DNA from 4 places in the Paenibacillus chartarius genome. Region 1 is predicted to be linked to each of the others. Evidence: riboswitches for the same ligand, from Rfam matches in the RefSeq annotation. Region 1 holds a riboswitch; each other region holds the start of a gene.

The links. A riboswitch is a leader RNA that binds a small molecule or an ion and turns the genes downstream of it on or off. The one in region 1 is predicted to bind cyclic di-GMP.
Region 2: linked by a shared signal. The riboswitch ahead of ACFFK0_RS19665 (C40 family peptidase) and the one ahead of ACFFK0_RS16340 (putative bifunctional diguanylate cyclase/phosphodiesterase) in region 1 are both predicted to bind cyclic di-GMP.
Region 3: linked by a shared signal. The riboswitch ahead of ACFFK0_RS02840 (methyl-accepting chemotaxis protein) and the one ahead of ACFFK0_RS16340 (putative bifunctional diguanylate cyclase/phosphodiesterase) in region 1 are both predicted to bind cyclic di-GMP.
Region 4: linked by a shared signal. The riboswitch ahead of ACFFK0_RS04055 (C40 family peptidase) and the one ahead of ACFFK0_RS16340 (putative bifunctional diguanylate cyclase/phosphodiesterase) in region 1 are both predicted to bind cyclic di-GMP.

Annotation. Positions count from the first base shown of each region.
Region 1 covers NZ_JBHLWN010000067.1:83,430-86,989, reverse strand. Annotated here, with positions in the region: gene ACFFK0_RS16345 (hypothetical protein) at 1-197, opposite strand, end outside; gene ACFFK0_RS16340 (putative bifunctional diguanylate cyclase/phosphodiesterase) at 401-2,179, opposite strand; cyclic di-GMP riboswitch class I at 2,267-2,349, opposite strand; gene ACFFK0_RS16335 (response regulator) at 2,446-2,811, opposite strand; gene ACFFK0_RS16330 (C40 family peptidase) at 2,885-3,560, opposite strand, start outside.
Region 2 covers NZ_JBHLWN010000076.1:101,956-105,515, forward strand. Annotated here, with positions in the region: gene ACFFK0_RS19660 (GntR family transcriptional regulator) at 1-132, opposite strand, end outside; cyclic di-GMP riboswitch class I at 763-854, shown strand; gene ACFFK0_RS19665 (C40 family peptidase) at 918-1,862, shown strand; gene ACFFK0_RS19670 (glycosyl hydrolase family 18 protein) at 1,896-3,560, shown strand, end outside.
Region 3 covers NZ_JBHLWN010000016.1:11,796-15,355, reverse strand. Annotated here, with positions in the region: partial or broken gene ACFFK0_RS02855 (pyridine nucleotide-disulfide oxidoreductase) at 1-168, opposite strand, end outside; gene ACFFK0_RS02850 (Rrf2 family transcriptional regulator) at 262-678, shown strand; gene ACFFK0_RS02845 (SDR family oxidoreductase) at 775-1,641, shown strand; cyclic di-GMP riboswitch class I at 1,885-1,969, shown strand; gene ACFFK0_RS02840 (methyl-accepting chemotaxis protein) at 2,101-3,560, shown strand, end outside.
Region 4 covers NZ_JBHLWN010000021.1:52,497-56,056, forward strand. Annotated here, with positions in the region: gene ACFFK0_RS04050 (ATP-binding protein) at 1-1,416, opposite strand, end outside; cyclic di-GMP riboswitch class I at 1,620-1,710, shown strand; gene ACFFK0_RS04055 (C40 family peptidase) at 1,819-2,760, shown strand; gene coaW (type II pantothenate kinase) at 2,943-3,560, shown strand, end outside.

The sequences.
Region 1 (3,560 bases):
CCGAGCTTATCCGGAGCAATGAGCATATCGGTCGTAAGCTTGACGGTGACTTGATTGCCGCTTACCTCGAGCTTGACATCGAGCGTCGGCTTGTGGTCGGAATGAGCTTGAGCATGAGATGAGGACGAAGGTTTGGCGGCTCCGCACGCCGTTAAGCTGATCGACAGCAGAAGGAACAAAATATTCCGTATTTTCAATTGATCCACCTCTTGGGAGGAAACTTGTTGCATCTATTATAGCGCGACCGGGAAAATGGTGTAAACGGCTTCCCGGCTATATATAGGTGTTTTTGAGGGAAATTGTCAAAACTTGTAGCTTGCCATAAAGAAACCCCGCAGGGAAATACCCAGCGGGGTCATGCTTCTTCGCAATGCTGTATGTGGCTGCGGCGCAGGCGACATTAGCCTGTCAGGGCCGCTGCGTGCTGCCCCGGTTCGCCCAGAAGCGCGTACGCTTCCCGCAGCGGGAGCGGACGTCCGTACAAGTAGCCCTGCGCGACTGTGCAGCCGAGCTCCTCCAGCAGCTGCGCCTGCTCCTGCGTTTCGACACCTTCGGCGACGACGTCGAGCTGCAGCGCCGATGCCATCAAAATAATGCCGCCTACTACGGAAACGTGCTTGTCGCCCTTGTCCATATTCCAAATAAAGCTGCGGTCGATCTTAAGCGCATCCAATGGAAACTGGGACAAGTAGTTGAACGAGGAATAGCCGGTTCCGAAATCGTCGATCGCTATCTTGATCCCGAGCTTATGCAGCTCGTTCAACGTATCGATGAAATACGGCACATTCTTCATCGCTGCACTTTCCGTAATTTCCAGCTGCAAATAATGCGGCTCCAGACCGGATTCGATCAGCGCATTATGGATGTTGCGGACGAAGTGGAGCTGGTAAAATTGCGACACCGAAATGTTGACGGCGATATGTTCAAGCGTATGCCCTTGCTCCAGCATGTCCCGGAACTGCCGGCATGCGGTCACAAGCACCCAGTTGCCGATGCCGAGAATATGTCCGCGCTGCTCCGCCAGCGGAATGAACGAAGCCGGTGGAATGAGGCCGCGGGTCGGATGATTCCAGCGAAGCAGCGCCTCGAAGCCGATAATGGAGCCGTGGCGGATCTGCGGCTGGTAATACAGCTCAAATTCGCCCCGGCCGAGCGCCGCAGTCAGGTCGGACTCCAGGAACAGCCGCTCCGCCGAGTCGGCGGCATCGGAAGGGCGGAAGAACTCGTAATGATTGCGCTGCTTCTTGGCGCTGTACATCGCCGCATCCGCATACTTGAGCAGCTCTGCGGCATCTCCGGCATGCTGCGGATAGAGGGAAATCCCGATACTGGCGGAGATGTGCAGCGGAATACCCGATATATGAAACGGTTCCCGGAGCGCGTTCAGAATGAGCTCTGCGACCTCCTGCACATCGTCCACATGGTCGTACGGGGAAATGATGGCCGTAAATTCATCGCCGCCAAATCGGGCAAGCGTTACGCCAAGCGGCAGCTGGCTGCGCAGCCGCACCGAAGCCTGCAGCAGCAGCTCGTCGCCCGCTTCATGACCGAGTGTGTCGTTGACATGCTTGAAGCTGTCCAAGTCGAACAACAGGAAGGCGGCCTTCTGCTTCGTCTCGGCGGCTTGGGCGACCGATTCCTGAAGCGCCGCTTGCATGAAGGTGCGGTTCGGCAGTGACGTGAGCGTATCGCAATAGGCGAGCCGCTGCAGCTTGTCCGTCACTTTCCCGATCACGACGACGTTAAGGGAGGCAACTAAAACAAATGGAAAGAGATCGCTTACAAACTGCTCCAACGGCACGTTCAGCTTCAATTCGAACAGCGTAGCGAGAGCTATTATGGCCGCTCCGAACAAAACAGAGGTGCGGTAGCCGTACTCAACGGCATATAAGAGCAGAATGCTTTGCATAATCCAAATCGGGGAAAATACCGACCAGTCGGGAATGGCCAGAATAAGGCTCAGCAAAGAAATATCCATGACCATCAGCGCAACGGGGAGCTTGCGGGCTTGGCCGCTGAAAGCCTGGGTGTCCACCCATCTGGTTAAAATCAGCGCCCATAGCGAAGATAAAACGATGAGAAATACATAGGACAAATCGAACGCGGACCGGGCCATAGCAATACATATCATGATCGGGGTTAAGAGGTGTCCTAAGGAAAATAACCAGCGGTTGCGCATAAAAGAGCTCCTTTGTCTGTATCAAAAAACGGCGTCTACAGCAAAAAAACCATCCCGAAGGATGGCGGAAAGCTCTCTGACCCATCGTTCGGCAGCCCGGCTGCCTTAGATTTCTCCTTAGGCCCGCAGCTTTGCGTCCTTGCTTTTCAACAAGTTTGCCTTTGTCGCTTTTTCCACATTATACACGAATATAGTCGAAAAGTCCCGTATTTTTTTGTGACAAGTCATTTAACATTAGTACATTTGGCTTATGGGCTGCTAAGCGATCACAACCGGTTCATCAGCCGCTTGATCGATTCGCCCAACCGGGCGGCGTCGAACGGCTTGACGATAAAATCGAGCGCCCCGGCTTGAATCGCCTCCACCACGTTGTACGAATTGCCCATCGCAGAACAAATGATCACCTTCGCCCGCGGATCGACTTGTCGAATTCTGCGCACCGCTTCGATACCGAAGAGCTCGGGCATAACGATATTCATGGTTACGATATCGGGCCGAAGCCGGATGTACATCGACACGGCTTCGAGCCCGTTCTCGGCCTCGCCCGCCACCTCGTGCCCCGTCTGTTCGATCATTTCTTTAAGCAGCACCCGCATGAAAGACGAGTCGTCCACAATTAATACAGAAGCCATCGTCGTCCCCTCCGCAATAAGGTCTATACTGTACCATATGAGACAGCATGCCTTGTCATGAGAGGGGAATGAACTAAATGACCCGCTTGGCGCCGACAAATTTGGGACCCCAGTAGCTGCTCGTCAGCGAATCGATGTGAATGCCGTGTGTCGAAGTAGCTGAAATAAAGGCGTCATTGCCCAAATAAATGCCGACATGACTGATCCGGCCGATCGTGAAGAAGACGAGGTCGCCCTGGCGCAGGTCGGACGAGGCTGCCGGCGTGCCGGACGAAGCCAGCATTTCACGGGACGTCCGGGGCAGGTTAATCCCGTATTGGCTGTACACGTAATTCACGAAGCCGGAGCAGTCAAAGCCTGCGGTTGTCGTGCCGCCCCAGGCGTACCGGATGCCCGTAAGCGATTTCGCCGTTTCGATCAGCCCTCCGATTCGATCTGCTGCTGGTGCCGGCGGAGCCGCAGCGGGGACGGGAGCGATCCAGGCGGGTGCGTGATCCTTGCCGTCCTTGCAAATGATTGCGATGCCGTTTCGGCTGTCCCAGCTTAACATGTAGCCGAGGGTCTCCGTGATGAAGCGGACGGGAACGTATACGTGGCCCTCGTAAAATAGTGCAGGCGAGGCCATCGTCACCGGCTTTCCGTTGATTGCGGCGTCGGCGGAGCCGGTGACGAGCCGGATCGAACGGTCGATGGCATGCAGCGTCAGCTCAACCTCTCCGCCCGCAGGATTCCAGTCCACGAGCAAGTTC
Region 2 (3,560 bases), on a different contig from region 1:
GCGGCTCATCTGAAAGCGCTGCGCGATATCGTTCTCGGACGGCAGCAGATCTCCGCTGCGCAGCGTGCCGTTGTCGATCCACGATTTAATTTCTTGCTTGAGTCGAATATGTTTAGGGACCGTCTTGTCCATAGGATGGTTCACTCCCGGAGGGTCAGCATCATAGCCTTATTGGAAATATCGCTATTATATCATCCCTCCTACTTGTATGTACATATAGACGATGCTACGACAAATTTGTCTATTGGATCAAGATCGATGCTCGGCGGGACCGGATTCGCTTCTCGTGCAAAGCACGCTGAGTTTACCGGTAGGTGAGAGCGCTATTTTGTGGGTTACTCGGTTCACCAGCAATTTAGCGGAATTTGAAGGCGCCATCGAGACGCTCGTTGTCATCTTGCATGGTTATACCTTGTTTCTCAACATTAACTCCCTCATAATCCTCTACACGATGAAGCCGCCCCCTAAAGAGCAAAATAACGGTTTCGGAAACCGCTAGGCTTGGGCAGAAAGCCCATTTCGCATTGCAAATGTTAACTTTCCGAAATGGTAAAAAGAGGAGCTGCCGCAAGCACGCTCCCCGCTTGTTAGTGCCAATAAATAGTGCTCTAGACTCTTACCCGCATGGTAGATATATCCATATTGCGCAGTCAATAGTCTGAACGCCGCCATTATAGAACTGACAACAATTACTGAATTTCTCCTATTTTCGACAATTCCTCCTACAAACTATAATTAGGACACAAACCCAATACATTCATCTCGCGATAAAGGCAAACCTGGCGAAAGCCAGCGGCGCAAAGCTAGAGGGGCTTCCGCAGGACGACCGTTCACGATGCCAGCCAGCTACCGAAAGAGGGTCCCAGGATAACCCTTTCGGCAGAGAAAGGGTTATTTCATCTATGGAGGGTATCAACATGAAAAAATGGAATGGTTTATTGCTCGTAATGGTTCTGCTGCTGTCCTTCGCTGCACCTGCCGCCCATGCGGCAAGCGAAGTGACGACCAAAGCGAAGATTGTATCCGGCGTCAGCTTCCGCGATCAGCCGAACACGTCCAGCAGCGTTATGCGTTATTTAAAAACAGGCGAGATCGTGACCGTGCTGCAGATCGTCAATCCTTATTGGTATCAGGTGAGTGACGCGCAAGGCGTTACCGGCTTCGTCTCTACGAACGAGAAATACATATCGGTTATCAGCAATGCCGAAATCATCTATGGCGTTAATTTCCGCACCGGTCCTTCGACGGATGCCACCCGCATCCGCATGCTGCGCGCCGGAGAGGACGTGCTGGTACTGGAAAAGGTGAATGACAGCTGGTACAAGGCGGTCGACTCCACCGGCGTGGTCGGCTACGTCAGCTCGAGCAGCAAATATATCATTACCGATTTCTCTGTTACTCTCGTAACGCTCCCGCTGGCCGAACGGATCGAAAGCGTCATTGCGGAAACGTTCAAGTATACCGGCGTTCCTTATGAATTCGGCTCCAAGAGGTTCGACACCGCAACCTTCGACTGCTCCGACCTGTTACAGCAAGCCCGCTGGGATGCGACACGTGAAGTGATTCCAAGCGACTCGCGCGAACAAGGCGAATATGTAAAGAGCCTCGGACCGGTAACGACCGACTGGAAACAGCTGAAGCGCGGCGACTTGATGTTCTTTATGTCCTACAAGGGATCCCGCGCGTCGGATTATGCGTCGATCGACAAGTCGACGGAAACGATTACACATACAGGTATTTATTTGGGAGACGGCATGGTCCTGCATACGTATTCCCCGGAATCGGGCGGCGTCCGTACCGATCTAATCGAAGGAAAACAATGGGAATACCGCTTTCTGTTCGGCGGAAGCAGCATGAAGTAACCAAATTGCATGGGCATAGGGGGCCACATCACGATGAGAACAAAGATCCTCGCGCTGCCATTATTGACTTCTGTGCTTTTCTCGTTATACGCTTCGACCGTTAGCGCCGCCGACGCCGAATTAACCAAGCAATCCGTCATGGGCTTCTACGTCAATTCAAGCAGTTCGACCTCACTACAAACATTCGGAACCTATCTCAAGGATATGGGGGTCATCACGTATCAAATTGAAATAGACGGTTCGATTACAGGCGGAACGCCTGCAGCGGATGTAAACACAGCCAAATCCAAAAACATCAATACTTACGCTGTTATTCAAAATCACTTCGAGCCCGATCTAACCCGAAAGGTGCTGTCCGACTCGGCCCTGCGGCAAAAAGCGATCAACAATATCCTCACATTAACGCAGAACAATGGCTATCGAGGCGTCAACCTAGATTTTGAAAATATGTACGCAGCCGACCGGCAGCTCTTTAACAGTTTCGTTAAGGAACTGACGCAAGTAGCGAAAACCAAAAGTTTGGAAGTCATCGTATCCGTAACCGCCAAGACGAATGAATGTACGACCTGCAGCTGGTCCGGGGCGTTCGACTTCTACACGTTAGGCCAAACCGCTGATAAAATTCAATTAATGTCCTATGACCAAAATGGCAGCTGGGGCCCTCCAGGGCCTGTAGCCGGCTATCCGTGGTTCGAGAAAGCCATTCAGTACGCCGTATCCCAAATTCCGAGCCGGAAGGTGCTGCTAGGGCTGCCGGCTTACGGCTACGACTGGAATGTGACGACGAATACCGGGCATAAAGCCGTCATGTGGAAAAGCATCCCCGGCCTGCTTTCAACCTATCACGCACAGCCTGTCTGGAACGAAACGGAGAAGTCTCCAACGCTGACGTATACGGACGCTCTCGGCAGCAAGCACGTGGTATGGTATGAAGACGACAAAAGCATCGAACTGAAAACCGAGCTGGCGAACAAATACAGCTTAGGCGGAATCTCCGTGTGGAGAATGGGCTTCGAGAACGAAAGCTTTTGGAGGTCTGCCTATTCCGGTTTAGCCCCGAAGCTATCCGGCTTAACCACATCAGCATCCTCCTTATCCGTCAATGGTCTGGACAGGGTATTCGTGAGCTTTAACTTAAATAAGCCGTCCGCCGCAAGCATCAACGTATTGGACAGCTCCCGCGCCCCCGTCAAATCATTGCTGATGAATGAGGTCAAACCGGCCGGTCTCCACAGCTTCGAATGGGATGGCAGCGGCCTGCCGTTCGGTGCCTATACGATCGAAGTGAAGGCCGTTGACGGAAACGGGCTCTCCCATTCGGCTTCGACAAGCATCGAGCTGCTGGACGGAACGGCTCCCGCGATTTCTTCGCTGGACGTGTCTCCGCCTAGCTTAAAGGTAGACGGAACGAATAGCTCCATTCTCCGTTACAGCTTGAACGAACCGGCAGCCGTCACCCTGAAGCTTATCAACCAGGCGGGCGCTGCTCAGGTGCTGGTGGATCGCGAGCTGAAGCAGTCGGGCCCGAATGAAAATTCCTTTAACGGCTTGGGCTTCGCACTAGGCACATACACCATTGAGCTGACAGCGGCTGACGAAGCAGGAAACGCGAGCAAGGCGAGCGCAGCCATCACCTTTCGGGATGGTTACGCTCCGGTCATTTCGAATGTGACGGTTTCGACCGCGACACTGAAGAAA
Region 3 (3,560 bases), on a different contig from region 1:
CATATCCGGTCCGCTGATTTCCATAATCGCATAGCAGGTTTCAAACCAAGCCCGTCTGGTCATACCTTTGTCGTTCTCGATCAACAGCGTCCTCTTGCCCATTTTGTCGGCAAACAGTGCCGCACTGGCGCCGGCAGGAACGGAACCGATAATCGCAATTTCGTACAAAGATGGCAGCATTCCTGCAAGCGCAGCTCGGCAAAATGATCATTGACATTGCTTGGGGTAGTAACTAAAATGGTTACAACGGTGGTGTTGCAAATGAAACAAATCAGCACGCGATTCTCGATTGCCGTTCACATTCTCTCCTTGATTGCGGTTAGCCCGGACGATTGTACCGGAGATTTCATTGCGGGCAGCGTCAATACGAATCCCGTTATCATCAGGAGAATCATGGGAATGCTGAAGAAGGCGGGTTTCGTGGAGGTCCGGCCCGGTGTGGGCGGCGCTTCCCTGCTCAAGAGTCCCGAGCATATTACGCTGCTTGATATTTACCGCGCGGTCCAGGTCATTGAAGAGAACCAGTTATTCCGTTTGCATGAAAATCCGAATCCGCAATGCCTTGTCGGGCGGAATATCGAGCAGTCTCTTCAATCCGAATTGATGGAAGCCCAGTCCGCTATGGAAACCAAGCTGCAGCAGACGACTTTGAGCCAGCTGATATCGCGATTCAAATAAATGAGAGCTCTTGATGGGCTTTTATTTTATACACGTTGTAACCATTTATGTTATAACATGATCTGTTACAACATTATCTTACTAGGAGGTATTTCAATGAAACTGCTAGTCACAGGCGCAACAGGAAATTTGGGGTCGAAGGTCGTTGAAGCATTATTAAAATCCGTACCCGCGGATCGGCTTGCCGTCAGCGTGCGGAATCCGAATAAAGCGGAGGGCTTGCGCGCACAAGGAGTAGACGTTCGGTATGGAGATTTCGACAGCCCGGAAACTTTGGATACGGCCTTCGCGGGCATCGATCGCTTGCTGATCATCTCCGCCGACGGCGATAACGAAACGAGAATACGGCAGCATACCGATGCTGTTGCCGCCGCCGCGCGTGCCGGAGTGAAATTTATTGCTTATACCAGCTTGGCGAATGCGGGCGAGAGCACGATTTTCCTGGCTCCCGTGCACCGAGTGACCGAAGAAGCCATCGTCAAGACAGGCATCCCCTACTCGTTCTTGCGTAACAACTGGTACCTGGAGAACGAGCTCGGCAGCATAAAGGGTGTGCTTGCAGGAGCGCCGTGGGTCACTTCCGCAGGATCGGGGAAAGTCGGTTGGGCTCTGCAGCAGGATTACGCGGAGGCGGCTGCAGCCGTACTCGCGGGCAGCGGACACGACAATACGATCTACGAGCTCTCAGGCAAGCTGTTGACCCAGGAACAACTCGCGGCTGCTCTTGGTACGGTGGTAAACAAGGAAGTGCCTGTCCATCAGATCGATGACGCCGCTTATGCAGACATGCTGAAGGGAGCGGGCGTGCCCGATTTCGTCATCCCGATTCTTGTCGGTATCCAGCAAGGGATTCGGGATGGCGCGCTGGAGATCGAAAGCAGCGACTTCGAAAAGCTGCTCGGCCGGCCGGTTACGCCGATTACCACAGGCTTAAGCCAAATTGTGAACCACCTTGCGAAGTAAATATTTCTGACGAAACCGGCCTTACGGATGTGAGGCCGGTTTATTATTTCGATATGCTTCCACCGGGGTTGGCTCTTCGAGAGTTTGCTTCTCGATCACCTGCCTGGGGACTCTCAAGGACTTTCAGCATTTATGTTCGATGTTTCATTCAGACTCATTTTTCCAGAAAAAATTTTACTTTAAATCGACATAAAACATGTTATTATTACATTATATATCAAATAATGTCGAAATGTGACGAACCAGCTGAAAAGGCAAACCCGCCGAAAGACGGGGACGCAAAACTTCGGGCCTACGGCAATTGCGCTAAGGCAGCCGGGTTGCCAATTGGGGGGGACAACAGCGCAAGACTGCCCTAATGGTTAGGGCATTTTTTTGTTTCTCGGCAGCATGCCGATTGGAGTACATAGGTTCAGGAAACCGCTCACTACCCATCACAACCATCGGAGGAATCATGCAATGGGCTTATTCAAAAATCTTAAGGTCGGTGTCAAAATCAATTTGTTGATCGTGATCAGCGTCGTTTCACTGATCGTGGTCGGTATTCTCGGTTACCGGGGGATGGCGGAAATGAACGCCGATGCCGATGCGATGTACAAGGAACAGCTGACGCCGGTCAAGGCGCTAAGCAAAATCCAAATCAACACATTAAAGAGTGAATCCGCCATTCTTGAGTTAATGATAACTACGAACGACTCCAAAAATAAAGAGCTGAACGAAGAAATCGAGAAGCTGGTTGCAGAATCGGACACGCTGATGAGCGATTATCAAAACACTCAGCTGGACCCTGAGGAAAAGGACAACGTCGCCAAATACACCCAGGTTGTTACAAGATACAAAGAAGCCCGCAAAGAAGTCATGGACCTCGCTTTTCAGAACAAAAACACCGAAGCGTATTCCGTCTTTGTCAATAAGCTGGACACGTTAAGCAATCAAAGAAGAGACATCTTGACGAATTTGATCGACTATAATACGCGGACAGCGGAGAAGTCGAACGAAGAAAACGCTGCGTCCTTCGCATCGACGCGAAATATTACGATTGCCATCGTCATTGCAGCGCTGCTGCTCAGCATCAGCTTCGGCTATGCGATCGCAAGGTCAATCTCTCGTCCGCTGAACCGGGTGCTCGGAATTTTGGACAAGGTGGCGGACGGCGATTTGCGGGAAACGACGGATATCGATTCGAAGGATGAAATCGGCCGTCTGGCGAATGCGCTCAACAACACGGTAAACAGCTTGAAATCAACCGTTGGCGGCATCCTCTCGTCGGCAGAGAACGTCTCCGCGGCAGCAGAGCAAATCTCGGCAAGCTCCGAGGAGATCGCTACGGGCAGCAGCGTTCAGGCTCAGGAGGCGCAGTCGATCAACGAGCTGTTCAAGGAATTGTCCGCAGCCATCAATTCCGTCGCGGAAAGCGCGGAGCAGGCATCCGAGCTGTCCAACAAAACGATGATGATGGCGCAGGAAGGCGGCAAGGTTGTAGAACACTCGATTCAGGGAATGAATTCGATCAATCGCCAGATGACATTGCTCGCCGAGGATTCCAACAAAATCGGAGAAATCATTGGCGTCATTGACGATATTTCGGAGCAGACGAACTTGCTTGCCTTGAATGCCGCGATCGAGGCGGCACGGGCCGGCGAACAAGGAAGAGGGTTTGCCGTCGTCGCCGATGAGGTGCGTAAGCTGGCGGAACGAAGCAGCGAAGCGACCAAGCAAATTACCGCCATTATTACCGGCATGCAAAATAATACGAAGCTTAGCGTGGACGCCGTTGGCGAAGGGACGACTGCTTCGAAGAAATCGGGCGAAGCGTTCCAGACGATCTTGTCAGTCGTGAATGAAACCGCCCATAAGGTGGCGGAAATCGCCGCCGCCTGCGAGGAGCAAGCCGCACAATCGACGGAAGTACTGAGCTC
Region 4 (3,560 bases), on a different contig from region 1:
GCGCACCGAAAGGGCGACGGTGTCCCCGGCCGCAGCCAAACGGATGTCGACGCGGTCGGCATCGGGCGAATATTTGATAGCGTTGGAGATCAATTGGTTAACCGCCTGCCGCAGCCGACCGGAATCCGCCAGTACGAAGCACCTGTCTCCTTCTACGCTTAACTGCACGGCATGCTTCTGTTTCCCTCGCCACTGCCGGGCGACCTCCTTCAGCAGCACGGCCGCATCGATCCTCTCCTTGCGATAGGCGAGCTTTCCCTGCTCCATGTGCTGAATGTCGAGGAAATCTTCGATCAGCCGGCCGAGCCGAAGCGCTTCCCGATGCACCGTCCCCAAATAATGGTTCGTCTTCTCCGGAGTCAGCTCGCGCGTCAGCAAAATCTCCACAAACCCTTGAATGGAAGCCAACGGAGTTCGCATCTCATGGGAAACGGTCGAAATCAGCTCATTTTTCAGCACATTCACACGCTCCTCGCTGCTGCGGTCACGGAACACGAACAACGTCTCGCGCCGGTTGCCCTGCCTCGTCACATTCGTAATGGGAATGCCGTGCACCTCGATATGCAGCGTGGCTTCCGGCCGATGCAGCTCGTACTTTTCCTGAAAACCCGGTGCGTGGCCGCGGGCATATGCCGTCATTCGTTCCAGAAAATACGGATCCGCCTCCAGCCCCCACTCCAAGCTGCGGTAGCTTTCCGCCAACGTCCGCCCGGTCAGGTCTCCGCAATGGAAAAAGCTCAAAAACCGCTCATTCGCAAACAAAATCACACCGTCCTGGTCGCAGAGCAGGATACCGTCCAATTGGGCTTCCAGCACCCGGTCGATGAGCCGGCGGTGCTCGTCGATCCGTTGTTCGGCAAGACGCTGCTCCGTAACGTCCCGAACCGATGTGAGTACCGCCTCTGTACCGTCGTAATCGATCATCGTCGAAGTAACTTCCACATAGACCGTGCCTCCGTTCTTCGATACAAGCCGGGTTTCGTCGATTTCTGTCGGAAGTCCGCTCTCCTTCAACCGCAGGATTCGATCCAACATTCGCTGGACGTCCCCAGGGTGAATGTAATCATAGATCATGCGTCCCTTTAGCGCAGCCGCCGAATCCTCGCCGACAATCGCCGCAGCAGCGGCATTGGCATACAGCATCCGAAACGCCTGATGCACGACGACCGGTTCCGGAAGAAATTCGACAACACGGCGGTAGCGTACTTCCCTGGAGTGCCGCTCGCGCTCCATCAGTCTCATGAATATATAGAAGATCAGCCCGGTCAATACGGCGACAATGGCTCCGCCCCACAGCAAAGCGCCAAGCGCGGACGGCTTCGGGCTGCAAACATACAAAACGGACAGCAGCCCGTACACGACCAGCAACTGGACTCCGAGACAAGCGCCGGCGATTCCCAAGGATGAACGTTTCATAGGTTCACGTACCTTTCGGATCTTGGATGTCATCGCTTTAATGGTACGGTTTAGTTGTTTAGAAAGTATTAGTACGGCTGGGTAATTTGACCTATAAATATCCTGTTCACCATAATTCGACAAATAGGGCATTTAGGCTCATATCCAAGAAATACTATTCGTCATATAATGACATCAACAGCCGCATAAAACCTGCTTCTACATCCCGATAATGGCAAACCTGACGAAAGTTGGGGACGCAAAGCTACAGGGGCTTCGCCGCACGATCATGCGGTATGCCAGCCAGCCGCCGAACGATTTGGAGGGACGGATCGAGGCAATCACGCGTATGGCGCAGGGTTGCCTTCATTCATGGAGAAGCGGCTACGTGCCGGTTGCCATACCCGAGGGAGGCTAACCATCATGAGAAGAAAGTCCGCATTCATCGCCGCACTTGTACTCGTCATCCTCACCGCTATGCTGCTTCCGGTTTCCGCCGCATCCGCCGCATCAACCGTTTCGACGAAGCTGAAGGCTAAATCCAGCGTTTCGTTCCGCGACAAACCTTCAACCTCCAGCACCGTTATGCGCTATCTCAAGATCGGTGAAATCGTCACTGCACTGGACATGCCGACACCGAGCTGGTATCAAGTGAAAGATGCCTCCGGCGTCATCGGCTACGTAAGCTCCGGAGCTTCGTACACGACGGTTTATTCCAATGCCAAAACATTGGCCTCCACGGCATTCCGCAGCCAGCCTTCGGCGGCCTCGACGGTCATTCGAACGCTTGCAGCCGGAACGGAGCTCGATATCAGGGAGAAAATCAATGCCGATTGGTACCGTGCCGAAGATGTGAACGGCGCTTCCGGATACGTGACAACGTCCGCAGCCGTCATCGACGCCAATTTCGAAGTGACCGGCGTTGTGCTGCCGCTGCCAGAAAGGATCGAAGCGATTATTGCCGCCGGCCAGCAGTACATGGGCACTCCTTATGAGTTCGGCTCGACTCGCTGGAACACCTCGACGTTCGACTGCTCCGACTTCACGATGACGGCGTTCTGGGACGGCGCTCGTACCGTACTGCCGTCGGATTCCGACTCGCAGGGCGACAAAATCCGTTCGATGGGCAACGACGTCTGGTCCTGGAACGAGCTGAAGCGCGGCGATCTGATGTTCTTCATGTCCTCCCGCTCCAACTACAGCGGTGTGGACAAGACGACCGAGCCGATCACGCACGTAGGCATCTACCTCGGCAACGGTCAAATTCTGCACACGTATTCCATTGCCTCCGGCGGCGTCCGCATCGATACGATCGCAGGCTCGCAGTGGGAGAAGCGCTTCCTGTTCGGCGGTTCGGCATACTAAACAATACATAATATCGGAATGGCCCTTGCAAGGCCTCGTCTTGCAGGGGCCTCTTTTGTTTTGGCAATCCGGCGAATTCGTTGTATGATAACGTGTGACAGCAGCGGACGGCCAGAGGGGGAATTTGGCGTGATAAACAAAAACAAAATCAAAGCAGCAGCGTCGGTTTCGGGTGAACGGGTATGACATTGCGAATCGGGATTGACGCCGGGGGTACCTTAACCAAGATTGCAATCATGAATGATCATCTCGCACCTGCGGAAGCATTGAAGTTTCTCAAGTTTCCTTCATCTGAAATTGAACGAACGGTGGCCTGGCTGGCCGCTGAAGCGAACGGTGCGGTGCTTGCCTTCACCGGAGGCAAGGCCGGCATGCTCCGCGCTTTGGCTGAGCGGGAAGCGGTAGCCACCGCTTCTGGCGTCGATGTGCTCGCCGTTCCGGAGTTCGAGGCGACCTGTACCGGCGCGCGCTGGCTGCTCCAGCGTCAAGGCCGGAGCATGGAACGGTTCTTGCTGACGAATGTAGGAACCGGCACTTCGATCCATTATGTTACGCAAGATGGCCATGAACGGGTCGGCGGCACCGGCGTCGGCGGCGGCACCATCATCGGGCTGTCGGCCTTGCTCGGGTGGAGGGACGGCAGCTACGAAGATTTGGTCACCGCTGCTTTGGATGGAGACAGGTCCCGCGTCGACTTGAAGGTTTCCCACATCTATGCAGGTGTAACGCCCCCCATTCCCGGCGATTTGACGGCAAGCAACTTCGGCAATGTGCGCAGGCAGTCCGAGCCGGTAGGTATC